DNA from 3 places in the Aeromonas allosaccharophila genome. Region 3 is predicted to be linked to each of the others. Evidence: riboswitches for the same ligand, from Rfam matches in the RefSeq annotation. Region 3 holds a riboswitch; each other region holds the start of a gene.

Region 1 (4,437 bases), 520 kb from region 3:
GCGGCTCAATGCGGTGCTGGGCCAGGCCATGAGCCAGATCCAGTTTCTGGCCAGCACCCTGCCAGCGGAGCAGGCCCAGCAGGAGGCGCGCAAGCTGCTGACCCACATGCGCTTTGATGGCAACAACTACCTGTTTGTCATCGACGAGAGCCGCAAGATGCTGGTGCATCCTATCCGCCCGGAACTGGTCGGCCAGAAAATGGGAGAAGGTGGCGCGGCCACCGCTGGGCAGTTCTGGTTCCAGATGGTGGATATCGCCAAGGGGGGCAAACAGGGCACCCTGCAATATGTCTGGACCGGCCCGTCGGGCGAAACCGCTGACAAGCTCTCCATGGTCTCCGGTTATCAGCCCTGGGGCTGGATCCTCGGCTCCGGCATGTTGCTGCAAGATATTCAGCAGACCATCTGGGCTCAATACATGAAGATGGGCACCGCCACCGCCATCGCCATCCTGCTGATGGGGCTGCTGGGCTGGCGCATCACCCACTCTATCGTCGCCCCTCTCGGCCAGATCAACGACGCCATGCAGCGGGTCGCCAAAGGCGACCTGATGGTGAGCATTCCGGTACAGGGCAAGGATGAGCTGGGGGTGGTCGCCCGCTGCACCAACCAGAGTCTCGATGCCATCCGTCATGCCCTGCTGGAGGCCAGTCTGGGGGCTCGCAACGTGGCCGATGCTGCCCTGCGCATCGCCGCCTCTGCCGAGCAGACCAATCAGGCGGTGACCAGCCAGCGGGATCAGCTGGCCCAGCTCGCCACCGCCATGAACGAGATGAGCGCTACCATCTCCGATGTGGCCGGTCACGCCGAAAATACCGCGCGGGATACTCAAGAGGCCACCGGTGAAGCCGGACTCGGTAACCGTGACGTGCACGCCAGCGTGCACGGCATCAAGGCGCTGGCCACCGAGGTGGAACAGGCCACCGTGCAGGTCAATCAGCTCAAGGAGGGGGTGATGCAGATCAGCGAGGTCACCGCCGTCATCAGCGCCATCTCCGAGCAGACCAACCTGCTGGCCCTCAACGCCGCCATCGAGGCAGCCCGGGCCGGTGAGCAGGGCCGCGGTTTTGCCGTGGTGGCCGACGAGGTGCGCCAGCTGGCCAGCCGCACTCGCCAGTCTACCGAAGAGATCCAGAGCACCATCGCCCAACTGCAGCAACGGGCCGTCACCGCTGCCAACGCCATGGATACCAGCCGCAAACTGGCGGAGAGCAGCGTCAACCAGTCGCAGCAGGCGGGGCAGGATCTCACCCTGATCGTCAACCGCATCCAGCATGTGAGCGACATGGCGACCCAGATTGCCACCGCCGCCGAACAGCAGAGCATGGTCGCCGAGGATATGAACCGCAACGTCAGCGGCATCAATGACTCGGCGCTGGAGATGTCACAATCCGCCTCGCAACTGGCGCAGGAGAGCGAGCTGCTGGCCGGTCTCTCCCGCAGCCTGGATGAGCGGCTTGCGGTATTCAAACTGGGCAAGGCGTCAACCGCAGCCCCGATGATGGCGCCCGTACCTCACGCCTCAGGCGAGCAGCGCGCCCGTCACTGACGGCGTCAACCCGTGTCGCCTTGTCACCCGACCTGCCAGCCCGACTGGCAGGTTTTTTTTGCGCCAGCAACACGCAATCAGCATGCATCTTATCGGCATATTCAACGGGGATCGGCACAGTTCACCCACAAGAGAACGATTTAAAAACAACTGGTTAGGATTGGCAGCACTCAGTTTGACGGCGTATTTAAACATTTAACTTCAAATAATTAATCAATGAGGTGCACAATGCTGATGGCCGAACATTTGGCCCATCAATACCCATCCAGTCATTTGGCAAACCGACCGAAAGGTCGGGACGCAAAGCCTCCGGTCTACAGACGTGTTGTCCAGGATAGCGGGGTTGCCACACGCCAGTGTGCATCGGGGAACTCCCCGGCCAACTGACTGCCCACATCTGTCGAACAGAGGAATGTATGGCAGCAAAAATCCAACTCAATCACATCGCCGCGGTGCTGGCCCTGCTGGCCAGCGGCAGCGCCCTGGCGCATGGCTACATCAAGCAGCCCGAGAGCCGCAACTACCTGTGCAACACCGGCGGCAACAGCCAGTGTGGCGGCGTGCAGTGGGAACCGCAAAGCGTGGAAGGTCCCTCCGGCTTCCCGCAGAGCGGCCCGCAAGATGGTCAAATCGCCTCGGCGGGCAGCCCGCGCTGGAGCGAGCTGAACATCCAGACCAGCGATCGCTGGACCAAGCGCGAAGTACAGCCCGGCCCCTTCGCCATCAGCTGGACCTTCACCGCCAACCACGTCACCCGCAACTGGCGCTACTACCTCACCAAGCAGGATTGGAACCCCAACCAGCCGCTCACCCGCGCCTCGTTCGATCTGACCCCCTTCTGCGTCATCGACGGCAACATGGTGCAACCGCCCAAGCAGGTGACCCACAACTGTACCCTGCCGGAGCGCAGCGGTTATCAACTGATCCTCGGCGTGTGGGAAGTGGGCGACACCAGCAACAGCTTCTACAACATCATCGATGCCAAGTTCAAAGATGGCAGCCAGCCGCCGCTGGAGTGGAACCAGGCAGGCACTATCTACCCCTCCATCGACCTCGCGGTGGGTGACAAGGCGATGACCCGGGTATTCGATGCCAACGGCGAGCGCCCCGAGTTGCAAACCGTGTTGACCATCGCCACTGCCGAGCAGGGCCAGAAGAACAGCTGGGCCCACGCCCTCGCCAGCAAGATCAACGCCGAGCAGAGCCAGATCCGCGCCGGTCAGCAAGGGGCCGATGGCCAGTTCAATCCTGTCTACGGCATGAACCCCGTCTATCTGAAGCATGACAGCAAACTGGAGCGGGTCGAGATTGACCTGCAACAGCTGCAACCGCCTGTAGTGGACAGCATCAGCGTCAGCGGTCTGGCCAGCGACTATGTGCTGGATAACGGCAAGGCAACCCTCGACTTTGCCGTCACCGCACAGGGCGATCTGGCCGTTTCCAACACCCTCTATGATCACGGCGGCGTCGCCAAGGGTGAAAGCCGTGCAGATATCAAAGACAGCAGCCACACCTTTACCATGGCGCTGGAAGGGCTCACGGCAGGTCACCACCAGCTGGTGATCAAAGCCACCCCGAAAGCGGGCGGCGAGACCCTCCAGCAGACCCTGGATCTGATGTTCAAGGAGCGGAGCGGCGGCGAATACGACTTTGTCTTCCCGAACTCGCTCAAATCCTATGCCGCCGGCACCAAGGTGCAGCAGCCGAAAAATGGCAAGATCTATCAGTGCAAGCCCTTCCCCTACAGCGGCTACTGCCAGCAGTGGACCACCACCGCGACCCAGTACGAGCCGGGCATCGGCTCCCACTGGCAGATGGCGTGGGATGAAGTGCACTAATCCACGCTTGGGCACATAAAAAAGGGCGTCCTCTCTAGCAGGGGACGCCCGGAAAAATCAAACCTTGCGGTTTGCATACCAACGGAACCAAGACCTCACTCTTCACTTACTTCACACACTCAACACACTCTTCGAAACAGGGTTTGTCCATTAACCCTGCCATTTTCCTCCTTCGACTATCACATCATTCGGATCGGTATCAGGGCTGAGCTTGTCACGCACATACTGGTCATAGAGTTTCAGCAGGTACTTCTCTTCCCCCAGCTTGGCGAGACGGTCGTTGACCCAGTCACGCAGCTCGATATTGCCCTTCTTCACCGCCGGGGCGATGGGATCTTCCGAGCCCAGTTTTTCGGGCAGCACCCGGTAGCCCGGATTCTCCTTGGCCCAGCTGAACAGTACCAGGTTGTCCTGGGCATAGGCATCGCCACGACCCTGGGCCAGCGCCTGCAAGGATTCGGTATTCTTCTCGAACTTGAGCACCTTCCACTCCGGGTGGTTGCGGGTCAGCCAGATGTCGGCCGTGGTGCCGGTGGTCACGATCAGGGTCTTGCTGGCCAGATCGTCGAGCTTCTTGGCCGGACTCCCTTCCGGCACCAGCACCTGTACCGCCACTCGCAGGTTCGGGTTGGTGAAATCCACCACCTCGCGCCGCTCCGGGGTCACCGTCATATTGGCGAGGATCAGATCCACCTTGTCGCTCTGCAGGAAGGGGATGCGACTAGCGGGCTCCACCGCCACGAACTCGATCTTGTTCTCGTCCCCCAGCAGGTCCTTGGCGAAGCGGCGACCCAGATCCGTGTCAAAACCGACATAGTTCCCCTTCTCGTCCACATAGCCAAACGGTGGTTTGTCGGTGAAGACGCCGACGATGAGCTTGTCCCGCGCCTTGATCTTGTCGAGGGAACCGTCCGCCGCATGGGCAGCGCCGCTGGCGAGACCCAGCCCCAACAAGGCACTAAACAGAACCGAGGTTATTTTTTTCATGCTGACTCCTTTCGTTTGATGACATTTGTATAAGAAAACTTGGCGAGGAACTGGCGCGCACGC
Region 2 (4,437 bases), 1.0 Mb from region 3:
TCAGGCGGCAATCCCGCTGTGTCTGAGCAGGGCATCCACCTTGGGCTCGCGACCACGGAAAGCACGGAACAGCTCCATCGGCTCCTTCGAGCCCCCCTTCTCCAGAATATTCTTCAGGAAAGATTGGCCGGTCGCCGGGTTGAAGATCCCCTCCTCCTCGAAGCGGGAGAAGGCATCGGCAGAGAGCACCTCGGCCCACTTGTAGCTGTAGTAGCCCGCCGCATAACCGCCCGCGAAGATGTGGGAGAAGCTGTGCTGGAAGCGGTTGAACGCCGGTGGCGTCATCACGGCTACCTGACTGCGCACCTCATCCAGCAGCGCCGGAAGCTGTGCCGGATTGGCCGGGTCAAACTCCTGATGGAGACGGAAGTCGAACAGGGCGAACTCCAGCTGACGCAGCATCTGCATCGCCGCCTGGAAGTTGCGAGCCGTCAGCATCTTCTCCAGCAGATCGGCAGGCAACGGCTCACCGGTCTCGTAATGACCGGAGATAAAGGCCAGCGCCTCGGACTCCCAGCACCAGTTCTCGAGGAACTGGCTCGGCAGCTCCACCGCATCCCAGGCCACGCCGTTGATACCGGCGACACCGGCCACGTCGATGCGGGTCAGCATGTGGTGAATGCCGTGGCCGAACTCGTGGAACAGGGTGACCACTTCGTTGTGGGTGAACAGTGCAGGCTTGCCATCCACCGGGCCGTTGAAGTTGCAGGTCAGGTAGGCCACCGGCTTTTGCAGCGAGCCATCCTGACGATAGCGACGACCCAGGCAGACATCCATCCAGGCACCGCCCTGCTTGTGCTCGCGGGCGTAGAGGTCGAGGTAGAAGCTGCCGCGCAGCTCGTCATCGGCATCGAAGATGTCGTAGAAGCGCACGTCAGGGTGCCAGGTGTCGATGCCGAGGCGCTCGCGCACCTTCATGCCAAACACCCGCTTCACCACCTCGAACAACCCCTTCACCACCTTGCTGGCGGGGAAATAGGGGCGCAGCTGCTCGTCGGAGATGGAGAACTTGTGCTGCTTGAGCTTCTCGGCGTAGTAGGCGAGATCCCAGGCGGCCAGCTCGCTCTGGCCGTGCTGCTCGGCGGCGAAGGCGCGGATCTCCTCCAGCTCGGCTTTGCCTTGCGGCAGGGATTTGGCCGCCAGATCGGTGAGGAAGCTCACCACCTGTTCGGTCTTGTCCGCCATCTTGGTGGCCAGGGAGAGCTCGGCATAGTTGGCAAAGCCCAGCAGCTGGGCCAGTTCGCGGCGCAGGGTGAGCAGCTCGCTCATGATGGCGGAGTTGTCCCACTTGCCCGCATTGGGGCCCTGATCGGAGGCGCGGGTGGTGAAGGCCTCATACATCTCGGCACGCAGCTCGCGGTTGTCCGAGTACATCATCACCGGCAGGTAAGAGGGAATATCCAGAGTGAACAGCCACCCCTCTTTGCCCTTGAGCTCGGCCATCTGACGAGCAGCGGCACGCACGCTGTCGGGCAGACCGGCCAGTTCGGCTTCATCGGCCACCAGCTTGTGCCAGCCCTGGGTTGCATCTAGCACGTTGTTGCTGAAGCGGGAGGCCAGCTCGGAGAGGCGGGCCTGAATTTCGCCGTAACGCTGCTGCGCCTCGGCAGGCAGACCGATACCGGAGAGGCGGAAGTCACGCAGGGTATTCTGGATCTCCTTGCGCTGGGCGCCGCTCAGCAGCGGGAAATCATCGCTCTGGGAGAGGGCCAGATAGGCCTGATAGAGCCCTTCATGCTGACCGACATAGGTCTGGAATTCGGAGAGCAGCGGCAGGCAGGCGTCATGGGCCTCGCGCAGTGCTTCGCTGTTGAGTACGGAGTTGAGGTGGCTGACCGGTGACCAGATCCGTGACAGACGGTCATTTACCTCTTCCAGCGGGGCAATCAGGCTATCCCAGGTATGGGGTTCACGCTGGGCCAGCACATCGCTGATCTTCTGCTTGCAATCAGCAATCGCCTGAATCACGGCAGGCTGTACCTGCTCCGGCTTGATCTGGCTGAAAGGGGGCAGCGAATCCATTGTCAGCAAAGGGTTATTCATCCCGGTTACCTCTTGTTTGGTCTTGAACAGACCGCTTTAGCAGCTCTGTATGGCTTTCTAACATGTGGGCAACCCATGCAATAATCAAGCTGGAATCACACTCCCGCCCCCTTTTTGCCATTCGTCTCACAACCGGCGCTCCGCCTGCCCCCTGCGCGTCAACTCATGACACAAGCCGCCGGGCCTGTGACCCATATTTCCCGCGCGACAAATCAGGAGTTCGCTCGCGCCGATTGTGATGGCCAAAGTCCTCACCAAGCCTGTGGCCATCAGCGTTGGCCCCTTGTCGCGCATCGCGTTATTTAAGCAAACATCGTATGGAACACATTGAATTATTAAATTTTTCCAAAATGTGACATACAGAAGAGCACATTGATTAATTTATCTTCCCCCTCCTACCATATGCGGCTAATTTGGGGGCTGCTTGATTCTCTGTACCAGACAGAGGTCGGGTGAAAAAGGCAAGGTGGTTCGAAAGACCACCACGCAAAGCCACCGGTCTAAGGGATTTTCCTATGACAGCGGAGCTGCCCCCGAAGCCCATCCCCTGATGGGCCTCCTTTTGCAATGTACGGAGCAATGATGAACAAGTTCAAACTCTCCCTGCTGGGCTGCCTGATCGGCGCCACCAGCCCCATGCTGCACGCAGCAACCGCTGGCCAGAGCATGGTCAACCCGCAATCCGGCGTAGTGGTCGGCTACTGGCACAACTGGTGCGGCGGCGCCGGTTATCAGGGCGGCACCGCCCCCTGCGTCAAACTCGATCAGGTCAACCCGCAATACAACGTGGTCGATGTCTCCTTCATGAAGGTCTATGGCAGCAATCCGATCCCGACCTTCAAGCTGGATACCGCCACCGGCATGAGCGAAAGCCAGTTCATCGAGCAAATCGCCGAGCTGAACCGCCAGGGCCGTGCCGTGCTGCTGGCGCTGGGTGGTGCCGATGCGCACATCGAACTGCGTACCGGTCAGGAGCAGGCCTTCGCCGACGAGATCATCCGTCTGGTGGAGACCTATGGCTTCGATGGTCTGGATATCGATCTGGAGCAGGCTGCCGTCACCGCCGCCAACAACCAGACCGTGATCCCGGCCGCCCTGCGTCTGGTCAAGGATCACTACCGCGCCCAAGGGAAAAACTTCCTCATCACCATGGCGCCGGAGTTCCCCTACCTGACCGCCAACGGCCTCTACACCCCCTATCTGCGGGCGCTGGAAGGCTACTACGACTGGATCAACCCGCAGTTCTACAACCAGGGTGGCGATGGCATCTGGATCGACGGTATCGGCTGGATTGCCCAGAACAACGATGCCCTGAAAGAAGAGTTCATCTACTACATCGCCGACTCGCTGATCAACGGCACCCGCGGCTACTACAAGATCCCCCATGACAAGCTGGTGTTCGGCATCCCGACCAACATCGATGCCGCTGCCACCGGTTACGTCAAGAATCCGCAGGATCTGTTCGATGCCTTCAACAAGTTGAAGAATCAGGGTCAGCCCCTGCGCGGCGTGATGACCTGGTCCATCAACTGGGACATGGGCCGCAATGCCGCCGGTCAGTCCTACAACGAATCCTTCATCAAGAGCTACGGCCCCTTCATTCACGATCAGGAAATCACCCCGCCGATCGACAACGGTAAGCCGGTGTTCAGTGGCGTGAGCGATACCCGCATCAAGCAGGGCACCGCCTTTGATCCGATGGCCGGTGTCACCGCCAACGACAAAGAAGATGGCGACCTGACTGGCCAGATCCAGGTGGAAGGCTCGGTAGACAGCCAGCGCATCGGTCTCTACCCCCTCACCTACAAGGTGAGCGATCGCGACAACAACGTCACCGAACAGGTGCGCAGCGTCGAGGTCTACAGCATGAAGCCGGTATTCAGCGGCGTCACCGATACCACGCTGGAGCTGGGCACCGCTTTCGATCCGATGACCGGCGTCAGCGCCCATGACGAAGAAGATGGCGATCTGACCGCCCAGATCAAGGTCAGCGGCAGCGTCGACAGCAACAAGGTTGGCCGCTACACCCTCACCTATCAGGTGAGCGACAGCGCAGGTCAGCTGGTGACCCAGCAGCGCAACGTGACCGTCAAGGAGCAGGGCGCCATCTGTGAAAACAGCTGGGATGCCAAGAAGGTCTACGTGGGCGGCGACATCGTCAGCCACAACGGCAAGAACTGGCTGGCAGGCTGGTGGACCCAGAATGAAGAGCCGGGAACCACCGGTGACTGGGGCGTCTGGAAAGTTCAGGGCGACAGCGATTGCGATGGTGGCAACAAGCCGCCGGTGATCAACAGCAGCGACTTCACCGTCAGCGCCATGGGCTCCGACTACACCATCGTCAACGGTCAGGTCAGCATCCGTTTCAACGTGACCACCGCCAACCCGGTACAG
Region 3 (4,437 bases):
GGGCCTATGAGCCCGGCAAGGGAACCGCATGGAGCGATGCCTGGATCAAGCTGTGATCCGGCAATGAGCCGATGCAATAAAAGATGGGGCCTGCGGGCCCCATTGTTGTTTGGTGGAGTTCAGGTGTGGCCGAGGTATTGCTCTGGCCGGGACAGGACAGCACCTGATGGCGCTGCGACAGGATGTGTGTGATGTGGTTTTATTACTATTATTGGTGAAGTACTTTCACGGTTCACTTGCCGTAGCGGAAGTAGTATTCACGGGTGGACGGTGCATAGGCATCTTTCTCTACAATGCCGCTCTTGGTGGTTGCGCCCTTGAGGCGGAACAGGACTGCCAGATTCTCAAACATGGTTTACCTCATCGCTCTGTCATTTATGGTTATGGTGTGTGACCTGGGTCACGGTTTGATCCTATGGCTATTTGTGAGCTGGATCAACTTTTTGTGTTGTAAATTTACCAAAATCATGGAAAGGGTTTTCAAATGCAAAGCTCTTTATGGAAAGGCTTTCCCGGGGGGACGGGGGAGAACCTGCTTGCCAGCCAGCAAAAGAGGCCAGCGAGCGAGAGTCTTATATAGAGAAGGGAGCATGTCAGATGACCTGCGCGTTATCGGGGTTTGAGCCGATTTATGACATAAAACAGAGAGATAGCGTGCTCCTTGCTGGTAAAAGCAGCGAACTGCTGCAATTTTGACTAAACGAATCAATCGCGGTTATTTTAGGGTTGACAGCAAAGCGGGTGATGCCTATCATGCGCCTCCGTTGCCGGAGATAACTTCGTCAGCGCCGAGGTGAGTTGGGGTTATAGCTCAGCTGGGAGAGCGCTTGCATGGCATGCAAGAGGTCCGCGGTTCGATCCCGCGTAGCTCCACCAAATTCTCCTCGAACAATCTGGAATCAAAGGGGTTATAGCTCAGCTGGGAGAGCGCTTGCATGGCATGCAAGAGGTCCGCGGTTCGATCCCGCGTAGCTCCACCAGGTTCCTGATTGAAATGAAGTACCCAAGGCAGTGCGGTGTGTATCACCCAGGCCGACCTTTGTGGGGTTATAGCTCAGCTGGGAGAGCGCTTGCATGGCATGCAAGAGGTCCGCGGTTCGATCCCGCGTAGCTCCACCACTATTTAGGATAAATGGCCGCCAGAACCATTTATTCAGTACCGAATTTGGGGTTATAGCTCAGCTGGGAGAGCGCTTGCATGGCATGCAAGAGGTCCGCGGTTCGATCCCGCGTAGCTCCACCAAATTCAGAGTGACGTCAGTCATTCACACAAATCGGGGTTATAGCTCAGCTGGGAGAGCGCTTGCATGGCATGCAAGAGGTCCGCGGTTCGATCCCGCGTAGCTCCACCAAATTCTTGTTACAAGAAGCAAAAAGGCCACCGCATCGCGGTGGCCTTTTTGTTTTCTCCCACCATCATTATTTCTAATTGTTTTCCCGGCCATCAATCTGGCCTACAGTGTCTCCCCCCCAAAAGCATGTCAGTCTGCAAAGAATTACTGATTAAGCTGCTCTCTTGAGCTTGTTCCCATTCACCAGCCTATTTTGCTGTTCGCCAATCAGCCACTTCATGTCAATGATAATTCTCTTTGAGAATAAAGATTGAGGGGGGAGTGTTGCCTTTCTATACTGGGCTCGTTCCTCACGGAACCCAGGTAAAGGGCAAACCGGCAGTGATGTCGGGGCGCAATGCTTCCGGTCTGGATCATGGATCCAGATAGCGGGGTTTCCCTGGGTGAGGGTGGTTTTTGTGGCAGGTCCATTGCCAGTTGTCTGCGCCCATCACGCAGGTTGCGATTGTTCTTTGCCTTGGTGAACCATGCCAAGACAAAACAAGGAAGATAACAATATGCAACAGCTCTTCAGACCCAGCAGGCTTGCCATGCTGGTCGCCCTTGCGGCTGCGCCCGCCTGGGCTCAGGCCGCTTATCCCGCCTACAAATCCGGCACTGCCTACAAGGCTGGCGATATCGTCAGCAACGTCGGCGCCCTCTACGAGTGCAAGGAATTTCCCTATTCAGGCTGGTGCGGGGCATCCCCCTATCACTATGAGCCGGGGGTCGGCGTGGTCTGGGCCGATGCCTGGAAGCTCTATGGCGGCGAAGTGCCCCCTCCGGCGCTCGGCGTGGCCGTCAGCTCACCGGCTACCGGAGCCAGTTTCAATGAAGGCGCCAGCGTGGCGTTGGCTGTGACCCTGAGCGGCCCGGTGACGGCGCTGGTCAAAGTTGAATACCTTGTTGATGGCAAGCTGGTCGCCACGGCGAACGCTTCGCCCTGGAATGCCAGCTGGAGTGCAGCCGGAGTGGGGGCCCATACCCTCAAAGCACGCGCACAGGATAAAGATGGCAAGCTGCTGAGCGAGGCAGATTCCAGCTTCAGCGTCGCCGCCGTGGCCGCGCCAGAGGCGCCCAAGGCGAGCATCAGCAGTCCGGCCAATGGCGCCAAAGTAACGCTGGGTCGCAGTGTGGCGGTGAGTGGCAATGTCACCGATGCCAACAACGATGTGGCCAAAGTCGAGCTCTATGTCGATGGCAAGAAGGTGGGCGAAGATACCACTGCCCCCTGGCAGGTGAACTGGACGCCGGATGCCAAAGGAAGTGCCGCCCTCAAGCTGGTGGCTACCGACAAGACCAATCTGAGCGGCGAATCGGCGGCGGTGACCGTCACTGTCGAGGAGGCCGCGCTGCCGCCCGATGGCGGTAACCTCTCTTGCGATATTCGCCAGATCTACCGTCCGGATGGCTACGAGTGCATGGGGGATGACCATGCCCGCCGGGTCATCGGCTACTTCACCTCCTGGCGCACCGGCAAGAATGGCCTGCCCGCCTATCTGGTGAGCGATATTCCGTGGAACAAGATCACCCACATCAACTACGCCTTCGCGGCGGTGGATGAGCAGAGCCATCAGGTCAAGGTGGACGACGCTGCCACCAAGATGACCTGGGATGGTGTGCCGGGTGCCGAGATGGATCCTGAATTCGCCTACAAGGGCCACTTCAACCTGCTGTCGAAGTACAAGAAGCAGTATCCGGACGTGAAGACCCTGATCTCGGTCGGGGGCTGGGCCGATACACGTGGCTTCTACACAGCCACCACCAAGGGTGACTGCTCGGTCAATACTGCCGGTATCAGCACCCTGGCTGACTCGGCGGTGAGCTTTATCCGCCAGTACGGCTTTGACGGGGTCGATATCGACTACGAATACCCCACCTCGATGAAGGATGCGGGCAACCCCAACGACTTCCCGCTTTCCAACCAGTGCCGTGCCAAGCTGTTTGCCAACTACGAGGTGCTGATGAAGACCTTGCGGGCGCGGCTCGACAACGCCGGTAACGAAGATGGCCGCAAGTATATGCTGACCATCGCCTCACCGGCTTCGGCCTATCTGCTGCGCGGGATGGAGAACTTCCAGGTCACCCAGTACCTCGATTACGTCAACCTGATGACCTATGACTTCCACGGTGCCTGGAACCACTTTGTCGGCCACAACGCGGCGCTGTTCGACAACAATGCCGACCCCGAGCTCTCCCATTGGGGCGTCTATACCCAGGCCCAGTTTGGCGGCATCGGTTACCTCAACGCCGCCTGGTCTGCCCACTACTTCCGCGGTGCGCTGGCGGCCGGCAAGATCAACGTCGGTGTGCCCTATTACACCCGCGGTTGGCAGGGGGTGAGTGGTGGCAGTCACGGGTTGGGTGGCAAGGCGGCCTTGCCGAGTCAGAGTGATTGTCAGCCTGGCACCGGTGGCAGCACGATTCCGTGCGGCAACGGGGCGGTCGGCATCGACAACATCTGGCACGATCTGGACAAGAACGGCAAAGAGATCGGCGGTGGCGCCGTGCCCATGTGGCATGCCAAGAACCTGGAGCATGCGGCCAGCCTCGGCATCACCACGTTGCCGAGCTACGGCACTGCCTGGGGTCTGGATCCCAACAATCCGGCCCATGTGATGCAGGGCAAGTATGTGCGTTACTACGATGACAAAGCCCACGCGCCCTGGCTCTGGAACGAAGAGAAGAAGGTGTTCCTCTCCACCGAAGATGAAGAGTCCATGGGCCACAAGCTGGACTACATCATCAAGCGTGGTCTGGGGGGCGTGATGTTCTGGGAGATGGCAGGCGACTACGCCTTCGATCCGGCCAAGAACGAGTACGGTATGGGCAGCACTCTGACTACTCTTGCCTACGACAAGTTCGCCAAGGCAACCCCGTACAACACCAAGCAGAATGATCTGGCCGCGCCGAGCGCCCAGCTCGATATCCAGATCAGCCTCTCCGGCTTCAAGGAAGGGGACTCCAACTACCCGATCAACCCGAAACTCAAGCTGGTCAACAAGTCGACCCAGACCATTCCGGGCGGCGCGCGCATCGAGTTTCTGGTGCCCACCTCCACCTCTGACACCATCACGGATCAGAGTGGCATGGGGCTGAAAGTGGT

Evidence for each region. A riboswitch is a leader RNA that binds a small molecule or an ion and turns the genes downstream of it on or off. The one in region 3 is predicted to bind cyclic di-GMP.
Region 1: it holds a riboswitch for cyclic di-GMP, as region 3 does, so the genes downstream of both, gbpA (N-acetylglucosamine-binding protein GbpA) here and I6G90_RS20845 (glycosyl hydrolase family 18 protein) in region 3, are expected to answer to the same signal.
Region 2: it holds a riboswitch for cyclic di-GMP, as region 3 does, so the genes downstream of both, I6G90_RS21430 (immunoglobulin-like domain-containing protein) here and I6G90_RS20845 (glycosyl hydrolase family 18 protein) in region 3, are expected to answer to the same signal.

Annotation. Positions count from the first base shown of each region.
Region 1 covers NZ_CP065745.1:4,008,464-4,012,900, reverse strand. The annotation lists gene I6G90_RS18430 (methyl-accepting chemotaxis protein) at 1-1,549, shown strand, start outside; cyclic di-GMP riboswitch class I at 1,815-1,900, shown strand; gene gbpA (N-acetylglucosamine-binding protein GbpA) at 1,966-3,387, shown strand; gene I6G90_RS18420 (transporter substrate-binding domain-containing protein) at 3,538-4,374, opposite strand; gene I6G90_RS18415 (amino acid ABC transporter ATP-binding protein) at 4,371-4,437, opposite strand, start outside.
Region 2 covers NZ_CP065745.1:3,530,079-3,534,515, reverse strand. The annotation lists gene prlC (oligopeptidase A) at 1-2,043, opposite strand; cyclic di-GMP riboswitch class I at 2,494-2,578, shown strand; gene I6G90_RS21430 (immunoglobulin-like domain-containing protein) at 2,626-4,437, shown strand, end outside.
Region 3 covers NZ_CP065745.1:4,532,172-4,536,608, forward strand. The annotation lists gene I6G90_RS20815 (glycoside hydrolase family 19 protein) at 1-56, shown strand, start outside; tRNA gene I6G90_RS20820 (tRNA-Ala) at 801-876, shown strand; tRNA gene I6G90_RS20825 (tRNA-Ala) at 905-980, shown strand; tRNA gene I6G90_RS20830 (tRNA-Ala) at 1,044-1,119, shown strand; tRNA gene I6G90_RS20835 (tRNA-Ala) at 1,168-1,243, shown strand; tRNA gene I6G90_RS20840 (tRNA-Ala) at 1,277-1,352, shown strand; cyclic di-GMP riboswitch class I at 1,652-1,734, shown strand; gene I6G90_RS20845 (glycosyl hydrolase family 18 protein) at 1,850-4,437, shown strand, end outside.